DNA from 2 places in the Streptomyces sp. NPDC034670 genome. Region 1 is predicted to be linked to the other one. Evidence: predicted binding sites of a transcription regulator. Region 1 holds the regulator's gene; the other holds the start of a gene.
What was found. Region 1 encodes HspR, which represses chaperone genes until heat shock. Its sites were predicted from a motif close to TTGAGNNNNNNNNNCTCAA; they were not measured.

Region 1 (4,786 bases):
GCAGCCGCCGCCGCAGCAGCCCGACGTCCCCTCCGGCGCTCCCTCCGATGACGCCGAGCCGAAGACCGCTCCCTCCTCCTCTCCGGAGGAAGGGGCGGCTCCGGCCGGGGACGCGGACCGGAACGCGGCCCTGGTGGCCGAGCTGGACCAGGTGCGCTCCGCGCTGGGCGAGCGCACGGCGGACCTCCAGCGCCTCCAGGCCGAGTACCAGAACTACCGCCGCCGCGTCGAGCGGGACCGGGTCGCGGTCAAGGAGATCGCCGTCGCGAACCTCCTGACCGAACTCCTGCCCGTGCTCGACGACATCGGCCGCGCCCGGGAGCACGGCGAACTGGTCGGCGGGTTCAAGTCCGTCGCCGAGTCGCTGGAGACGACCGTGGCGAAGATGGGCCTGCAGCAGTTCGGCAAGGAGGGCGAGCCCTTCGACCCGACGATCCACGAGGCCCTGATGCACTCCTACGCCCCGGACGTCACCGAGACGACGTGCGTGGCGATTCTGCAGCCGGGGTACCGCATCGGCGAGCGCACCATCCGCCCCGCGCGGGTGGCCGTGGCCGAGCCGCAGCCCGGTGCGCAGACGGTCAAGCCGGCCGAGGAGGGCGCCGAGGCACCGGCGGACGCGGCGGAGGACAAGGAGAACGGTGGCCCGGAGGAGGGCTGACGTAATAGCTGACGCAGGGAAGGAGGGACGTCGGGGATGAGCACCAAGGACTTCATCGAGAAGGACTACTACAAGGTCCTCGGCGTCCCCAAGGACGCCACCGAGGCCGAGATCAAGAAGGCGTACCGGAAGCTCGCCCGCGAGTACCACCCGGACGCCAACAAGGGGAACGCCAAGGCGGAGGAGCGGTTCAAGGAGATCTCCGAGGCGAACGACGTCCTCGGCGACCCCAAGAAGCGCAAGGAGTACGACGAGGCCCGCGCCCTCTTCGGCAACGGCGGCTTCCGCCCGGGGCCGGGCGCGGGCGGCTCCTTCAACTTCGACCTGGGCGACCTCTTCGGGGGTCAGGCCGGGGGCCAGGCGGGCGGCGGCTTCGGCGGCGGCCTCGGTGACGTCTTCGGGGGCCTGTTCAACCGCGGCGGCACGGGCACCACGCGTACCCAGCCCCGCCGCGGCCAGGACATCGAGTCCGAGGTCACCCTCAGCTTCACCGAGGCGATCGAGGGCGCGACCGTTCCGCTGCGGATGTCCTCGCAGGCGCCCTGCAAGGCCTGTTCCGGCACCGGCGACAAGAACGGCACACCGCGCGTGTGCCCGACCTGCGTCGGCACCGGGCAGGTGGCGCGGGGCTCCGGCGGGGGCTTCTCGCTCACCGACCCCTGCCCCGACTGCAAGGGCCGCGGCCTGATCGCGGAGACCCCCTGCGACGTCTGCAGGGGCAGCGGCCGGGCCAAGTCCTCCAGGACCATGCAGGTGCGCATCCCCGCGGGCGTCAGCGACGGCCAGCGGATCCGGCTGCGCGGCAAGGGCGCACCGGGCGAGCGGGGCGGGCCGGCGGGCGACCTGTACGTCGTCGTGCACGTCGGCACCCACCCGGTGTTCGGCCGCAAGGGCGACAACCTCACCGTCACCGTCCCGGTCACCTACCCCGAGGCGGCCCTCGGCGGTGAGATCCGGGTCCCGACGCTGGGCGGCCCCCCGGTCACGCTGAAGCTGCCGCCGGGCACGCCCAACGGCCGCACCATGCGGGCGAGGGGCAAGGGCGCGGTCCGCAAGGACGGCACCCGCGGTGATCTGCTGGTCACCGTGGAGGTGAGTGTTCCCAAGGACCTGACGGGGAAGGCTCGTGACGCGCTGGAGGCGTATCGCGAGGCGACCGCGGGCGAGGACCCGCGGGCGGAGCTGTTCCAGGCCGCGAAGGGAGCTTGAGACTGATGGACGGCCGTCGACGCAATCCGTATGAACTGACCCAGGACACCCCGGTCTACGTCATCTCGGTGGCGGCCCAGCTCTCCGGCCTGCACCCGCAGACGCTGCGCCAGTACGACCGCCTGGGGCTCGTGTCACCGGACCGCACCGCCGGCCGGGGCCGCCGCTACTCGGCCCGCGACATCGAACTGCTCCGCCAGGTGCAGCAGTTGTCGCAGGACGAGGGCATCAATCTGGCCGGAATCAAGCGCATCATCGAACTGGAGAACCAAGTCACCGCCCTCCAGGCCCGGGTGGCCGAACTGGAGGACGCCCTCGACGGCGCGGCGGCGACGATGCGTCAGCGCGAGGCGGCGGTGCACGCCTCGTACCGTCGCGACCTGGTGCCGTACCAGGAGGTCCAGCAGACCAGCGCGCTGGTGGTGTGGCGGCCGAAGCGGCAGCAGCAGGCGGACTGACGCGGAAGAGGAAGCACCGGCCGGGGTCCGGGGGTTCGGGGAACCCCCGGACCCTCGTCGTGCGCCCGCGCGCCTGTGATAAGCGCATGTGTACGGATTCATCAGATCCCCGCGGGTCGTTCGCGGGACCCTCACGAGTGCGGCTCACCGTGTTGTGTCCATCTCGTTAAGTGATCACTCTTGACTCGGATGGTGGCGGAAGCGTTGGCTTTTCAGTCACATGGGACACAAAGTTGTGCCCAGGTCCGGAACGCACCTGAAGTGAGCCCCCGCATGCGTCGTATCGCCATACCCGTGGCCGTCACCTCGATGTCCGTCATGCTCGCCGGCTGCGGCGTGCTCGACGCGACAGGGAGCAGCGAGGACGCCAGCCCGACCAAGGGGAACGACATCACCGTCGGGCTGCTGCTCCCGGAGAAGGCCAACACCCGGTACGAGACGTTCGACTACCCCATCTTCAAGAAGAAGGTGGAGTCCCTCACCAGCAACCAGGGCAAGGTCGAGTACGCCAACGCCGAGGCGGACGCCGGCAAGCAGCAGAGCCAGCTGCAGGAGATGATCGACAAGAAGGTCGACGTCATCGTGCTGGACGCGGTCGACGCGCACGGCATCGCGGGCAGCGTGAAGAAGGCCAAGGAAGCGGGCATCCCGGTCATCGCCTACGACCGGCTGGCCGAGGGGCCGATCGACGCGTACATCTCCTTCGACAACGGGCTGGTCGGCGAGGTCCAGGGCCGTTCGCTGCTGGAGTCCCTCGGGAGCGGGCTCAGCGTCACCGACAAGATCGTGATGATGAACGGCTCGTCGACCGACCCGAACGCCAAGCAGTTCAAGGCGGGCGCGCTGTCCGAGCTCCGGGGCAAGGTGACGATCGCCAAGTCCTACGACACCAAGGACTGGAAGCCGGAGAACGCCCAGGCCAACATGACCGAGGCGATCAACGCGATCGGCGCGTCGAACATCGCCGCGGTCTACTCCGCCAACGACGGCATGGCGGGCGGCATCGTCGCGGCGCTCAAGGCCGCCGGCGTCACCGAGCTGCCCCCGATCACCGGTCAGGACGCGGAACTGCCGGCGGTGCAGCGGATCGTCAGCGGCGAGCAGTACATGAGCGTGTACAAGTCCTACCCGGAGGAGGCCGAGGCCGCCGCGGAGATGGCCGTGGCGAAGGTCCAGGGCCGGGACATCAAGTTCGACGCGCTGACCCGCGACCGGGTGAACAGCCCCACGGACAAGGACATCCCGGCGCAGCTCGTGCCCGTGGTCGCGCTGACCCAGGAGAACATCCGGGACACCGTCATCGCCGACGGGATCTACGACGTGTCGGACATCTGCACCCCGCAGTACAAGGCGGCGTGCGACGAGATCGGTCTGAAGTAACCCCCGCGGGGCCGCCCTTCCGCCCCGCCGGCTCCCGCCCCGCAGGCCCCCGTACCACGGGTTCCCGCACCGCCGCACCGCCGCACCGCCGCTCCCGACCGGCGGTGCGGCGGTGCCGTCATGTCGCGACGTCGGTATTCGGCCACCCTCGTCGGTTCGTCGCGACAGCACGGCCCGAAGCGGGGAAAGAGCCGGGCATGACGGTGGTTTCGAGTGGCCGTACCGGGAGGACCCGTGTTGCGGAGCCGGTTCCGGCCGCGCATAGTTGCGCTTCGGAAAGAGGCGGACCGGGGGTGGGACGGGCGATGGCCGGGCACGGGGCGGACGAGCATCCACACGGTGCTGACCGACTGTGCGAGGCCGGGGACCGCGTGTACTCCCGGGCCGTGCGGCGCGGGCGGGTGCCGCGCCGGGACGCGGAGCCGGTGCCCTGCCTGCTGGAACTGGCCCTGCTGCACCCGGATCCCGACGACATGGACTGGCTGGTCCCGACCGCCCCGCAGGAGGTCATGACCCGGCTGCTGCGCGGGATGTACGACGAGGTCAGCGCGAGCCAGCGCCGGGTCGGCTCGGCCGTCGCCGCCTTCGAGTGGTACGCGGGCCTCGGCCGCCAGGTGTCCCCGGCCGCCCCGGCGACGGAGGGCCAGGCGATCCGGGTGCTGGACGGGCTGGCGCGGATCCAGGCGGCGATGGACGAGGCGACGCAGGCCTGCACCACCGAGGTGCTCACCGTCCAGCCCGGCGGCATCCGGCGGGAGGCGGAGCTGTCGGAGGGGCTGCACCGGGCGACGGCGCTGCGCGGCCGCGGGGTGCGGATGCGGGACCTGTACACGCACGTGGCCCGGCACGGGCAGGGGCTGCTCACCTACCTGGAGCTGATGGGCGACGCGGTGGAGGCGCGCACCCTGGACGAGGTGATCGAGCGGCTGATCCTGTTCGACCGCACGGTCGCCTTCATCCCCGCCAACGCCGAGCGCACGATGGCGCTGGAGCTGCGGCACCCGGCGCTGGTGGAGTACCTGAGCACGGTCTTCGAGCGCCTGTGGCGGCTGGCCATCCCGCTGACCGCCCCGCTGCC
Region 2 (4,786 bases), on a different contig from region 1:
GGGGCCGTGCGGCCGGGTGACGCTGCCGCGGTTGAAGCGCTCGAAGACGCGGTGCCACTCGGTCCGCGGGATGCCGGGCCCCTCGTCCAGCACCTCCAGCTCCAGCGACCCCGGCTGCGGCCCGCGGCGCGCCCTGACCGTCACCCGGCCGTGCGGCGGGCTGTGCTTGACCGCGTTGTCGATGAGGTTGGCGACGACCTGGTGGATGCGTTCCGGGTCGGCGTGCGCGGTCAGCTCGGGCGGCGTCACGTCGAGGTGCAGGTGGACGTCCGTGCGCGTGTGGCTGCCGGAGCCGGTGGCCGCGCACGCGCGGGCGGAGGCGACCATGCCCGCCTCCTTGAGCACGCCGGACAGGTACGGCCACACCTCGAACCGCCGCTTCTTCAGCGGGACGACGCCGTTGTCCAGGCGGGACAGGTCGAGGAGGGTCTCCACGAGGCGTCCCAGGCGCTCGGTCTGCCTCAGGGCCGTGCGCATCGTCTCGGGGTCGGCCTCGGTGACCCCGTCGACGATGTTCTCCAGCACCGCGCGCAGACCCGCGATGGGGGTGCGCAGCTCGTGCGAGACGTTGGCCACCAGCTCCTTGCGCTGACGGTCCTGGGCCTCCAGCTCGTCGGCCATGGCGTTGATGGTCTGGGCCAGGTCGCCCAGCTCGTCGCGGCGGTTCTCGCGCACCCGGCGGGTGTAGTCGCCGTGCGAGATGGACCGGGCCACCGCGTTCATGTCGTCCAGCGGGGCGGTGAGCGAGTGCGCCACGAACTGCGTGATGAGCAGCGTGGCGATCATCGAGAAGACCGTGATGAAGCGCAGCTCCGTCTCGGTGCGCACCGCGATCATCGACAGTCCGGTGGTGATCAGCACCGAGATGACGACCAGCGCGCCCAGCTTGGTCTTGATCGAGAAGGGGCGCGCACCGCCCCAGGGTGGCTTCCCGGGGCTCTTGCGTCGGGCCGGCCCGTCGCTCATGGCGTGGGCGTCTCCAGGGCGTAGCCCACGCCGTGCACGGTGCGGATGCGCTCGGCGCCGATCTTGCGGCGCAGCGCCTTGATGTGGCTGTCGACGGTGCGGGTGCCGGAGGCGTCGGCCCAGTCCCAGACCTCGGCCAGCAGCTGCTCGCGGGAGAGCACCGCGCGGGGGGTGTTCGCCAGGCAGACCAGCAGGTCGAACTCGGTGGGCGTCAGGTGGACGTCCTCGCTGCGCACCCGGACCCGGCGCTGCGCGTGGTCGATCTCCAGTTCGCCCAGGCGCAGGATGCCGCTGCGCGGCGTCGTGGCCGCGAGGGCCGCCCGCTCCATGCGGCGCAGCAGCACGTGCACCCGGGCCGCCAGCTCCCGCATGGAGAAGGGCTTCGTCATGTAGTCGTCGGCTCCGACGCCCAGCCCGACCAGCATGTCGGTCTCGTCGTCGCGCGCGGTGAGCATCAGCACCGGCACGGGCCGCTGGGCCTGCACCCGCCGGCAGACCTCCAGGCCGTCGAAGCCCGGCAGCATGACGTCGAGGATCAGCAGATCGGGCTGCCAGGCCTCCGCCGTGTCGACCGCGGACGGGCCGTCGCCGGCCGTTTGCACGAGGAATCCCTCGGCGCGCAGGCGGGTCGCGATGGCGTCCACGATCGTCGCGTCGTCCTCGACCACCAGGACCCGCCGCTGTGCGCCGGGGGTGGTCGTCGCCGTGCCGTTGTGGGAGGTGTGTGTCTGCTCCATCGCCCGCCCCTGAGGTGTGCTTTTCCGGAATCCGTGGGGTGATCCGTCATCTGCGCATGACTGCGATTGACGCTTGGATGATCCGCGCCAGAGCAGCAGCGTACGGGGAGTTACCGCGTGTCTGCTATCCAGGGCGGACGCCGAGGTGCACGACGTCCGGAACGCCCCGGGCAACGGGGACCTCTTCGGTACGCACGTGCCGGAACCCGGCATTCCGCAAGGTTCCCTCGAATTCCGGGGAGGGCTTGGCCGACCACACGGCGAGCACTCCGCGGGGCCTCAACACCCTTGCGCAGTCCGCCAGTCCGGCCGGCGAGTAGAGCCCGTCGTTGCCCTCGGTGACGGTCCAGTCGGGCCCGTTGTCGATGTCGAGGCACAGCGCGTCGAACGTGTCGGACGTCTCATTGACGTAGGCGACGAGATCCGCCTCGACGATCTCCGCGCGCGGGTCGGCGAGGGCCTCGGCGGAGATCCGGGCCAGGGGGCCCTCGCGGTGCCAGTCGATGACGGCCGGCTCGCGCTCCACCACGGTGATCCGCCCCCAGCGGGGCTGTGCGGCGGCGTGTGCGAGCGAGAAGCCGACGCCGAGCCCGCCGATGAGGGCGTGCGGGCCGGGGCGCGGGTCGCGCCCCCCGTCCGCGTCGGCGGCGTCGAGCGCGGCCAGGGCGGCGTCGACGAGCCGGCGCTCCGAGCGGCCGTCGGAGGTGTCCATCAGGAAGCAGCCGTTCGCGATGATCTGCAGCAGGTCGCCGTGCCGGCGCAGCGCGACCTCGCCGTACGGGCCTTCGCGGCGGTCCAGGACTTCGGGGGGTTCGGGAATGTCGTACGGGGTGGCCATCCGTTCATCTTGGCAGGCCCTCTCCCCGGGCCGCCGGGCCCCCGGATCACCGCATCACCGGATCGCCGGGCCGCCGGTGCGCGGAGGGCGTCCCGCCCGCCGCTGGGTGATCGCTCAGAGCGAACACGGCCTGGGAACATTCGGGGACTCACGAGCATTGAGTCGACATAACTCAACTTGACTGCCGAAGGGGAGATCATGGCTGCTGAGTCCACACCGCTCGCCCTGCCCGTGCTGCCGCTCGACGACGAGGTCGTGCTGCCCGGGATGGTGGTCCCGCTGGACCTGAGCGACGCGGAGGTGCGCGCCGCGGTGGAGGCCGCCCAGGCCGCCGCGAAGGACGCGCCGGGCAAGCCCAGGGTGCTCCTGGTGCCGCGCGTCGACGGGACCTACGCCGGCACCGGCGTCCTCGGCACGGTCGAGCAGGTCGGCAGGCTGGCCGACGGCGATCCGGGTGCCCTGATCCGCGGCCGGAGCCGGGTGCGGATCGGCGCCGGGACCACCGGGCCGGGCGCGGCGCTGTGGGTGGAGGCCACCCGGATCGAGGAGAACGTGCCCGAGCCGCTGCCGGGACAGGTGACCGAACTCGTCAAGGAGTACAAGGCGCTCGCCACCGCCTGGCTGCGCAAGCGCGGCGCCTGGCAGGTCGTCGACCGCGTCCAGGCCATCGACGACGTCTCCGCGCTCGCCGACAACTCCGGCTACTCGCCGTTCCTGACCACCGAGCAGAAGGTGGCGCTGCTGGAGACCGCCGACCCGGTGGCCCGGCTGAGGCTCGCGACCCAGCAGCTGCGCGACCACCTCGCCGAGCAGGACGTCGCCGAGTCCATCGCCAAGGACGTCCAGGAGGGCGTCGACAAGCAGCAGCGCGAGTTCCTGCTGCGCCGTCAGCTGGAGGCCGTCCGCAAGGAGCTGCGCGAGCTCAACGGTGAGCAGGAGGGCGGGGAGTCCGACGACTACCGCGCCCGCGTCGAGGCCGCCGACCTGCCGCAGAAGGTCCGCGAGGCCGCGCTCAAGGAGGTCGACAAGCTGGAGCGGGCCTCCGACCAGTCGCCCGAGGGCTCCTGGATCCGCACCTGGCTCGACACGGTCCTGGAGATGCCGTGGAACGAGCGCACCGAGGACGCCTACGACATCCAGGGCGCCCAGGACGTCCTGGACGCCGAGCACGCCGGCCTCGAGGACGTGAAGGAGCGCATCGTCGAGTACCTGGCGGTGCGCAAGCGGCGCGCGGAGCGCGGGCTGGGCGTGGTCGGGGGCCGACGCGGAGGCGCCGTGCTCGCCCTGGTCGGCCCGCCCGGCGTCGGCAAGACCAGCCTCGGCGAGTCCGTCGCCCACGCGATGGGCCGGAAGTTCGTCCGGGTCGCCCTCGGCGGCGTCCGCGACGAGGCCGAGATCCGCGGCCACCGGCGCACCTACGTCGGCGCGCTGCCCGGCCGGATCGTCCGCGCCGTCAAGGAGGCCGGGTCGATGAACCCGGTGGTGCTGCTCGACGAGATCGACAAGGTGGGCGCGGACTTCCGGGGCGACCCGGCCGCGGCCCTGCTGGAGGTGCTCGACCCGGCGCAGAACCACACCTTCCGGGACCACTACCTGGAGGTCGAGCTGGACCTGTCCGACGTGGTCTTCCTCGCCACCGCCAACGTCCTGGAGGCCATTCCGGAGGCGCTGGCGGACCGGATGGAGATCGTCCGCCTGGACGGCTACACCGAGGACGAGAAGGTCGTCATCGCCCGGGACCACCTGCTCCCGCGTCAGCTGGAGCGCGCCGGTCTCGGCGCGGACGAGGTGACGATCGAGGAGGGCGCGCTGCGCAGGCTCGCCGGCGAGTACACGCGCGAGGCCGGCGTGCGCAACCTGGAGCGGTCCGTCGCCCGGCTGCTGCGCAAGGTCGCCGCCCAGCACGAGCTGGGCGAGCGGGAGCTGCCGTTCACCGTGACCGAGGACGACCTGCGGGGCCTGATCGGCCGGCCGCACCACGTGCCCGAGTCCGCCCAGGACCCGGCCGAGCGCCGCACCTCCGTCCCCGGTGTCGCCACCGGGCTCGCGGTGACCGGGGCCGGCGGCGACGTCCTCTACGTGGAGGCGTCCCTCGCCGACCCGGAGACCGGCGCGGCGGGCCTGACGCTGACCGGCCAGCTCGGCGACGTGATGAAGGAGTCGGCGCGGATCGCGCTGAGCTTCCTGCGCAGCCACGGCGCCGAACTGGAGCTGCCGGTGGCCGATCTGAAGGACCGGGGCGTGC

Region 2: lon (endopeptidase La) is a predicted target of HspR. The motif match lies at 2,699-2,717, and genes of this name have one in related genera.

What each region holds. Positions count from the first base shown of each region.
Region 1 is NZ_JBVITR010000010.1:139,968-144,753, forward strand. Features, by position in the region: gene grpE (nucleotide exchange factor GrpE) at 1-661, shown strand, start outside; gene dnaJ (molecular chaperone DnaJ) at 698-1,870, shown strand; gene ACZ56B_RS10605 (heat shock protein transcriptional repressor HspR) at 1,876-2,328, shown strand; gene ACZ56B_RS10610 (sugar ABC transporter substrate-binding protein) at 2,602-3,708, shown strand; gene ACZ56B_RS10615 (helix-turn-helix transcriptional regulator) at 4,014-4,786, shown strand, end outside.
Region 2 is NZ_JBVITR010000015.1:39,440-44,225, reverse strand. Features, by position in the region: gene ACZ56B_RS13455 (HAMP domain-containing sensor histidine kinase) at 1-966, opposite strand, end outside; gene ACZ56B_RS13450 (response regulator transcription factor) at 963-1,703, opposite strand; gene ACZ56B_RS13445 (spermine/spermidine synthase domain-containing protein) at 1,828-2,541, opposite strand; gene lon (endopeptidase La) at 2,740-4,786, shown strand, end outside.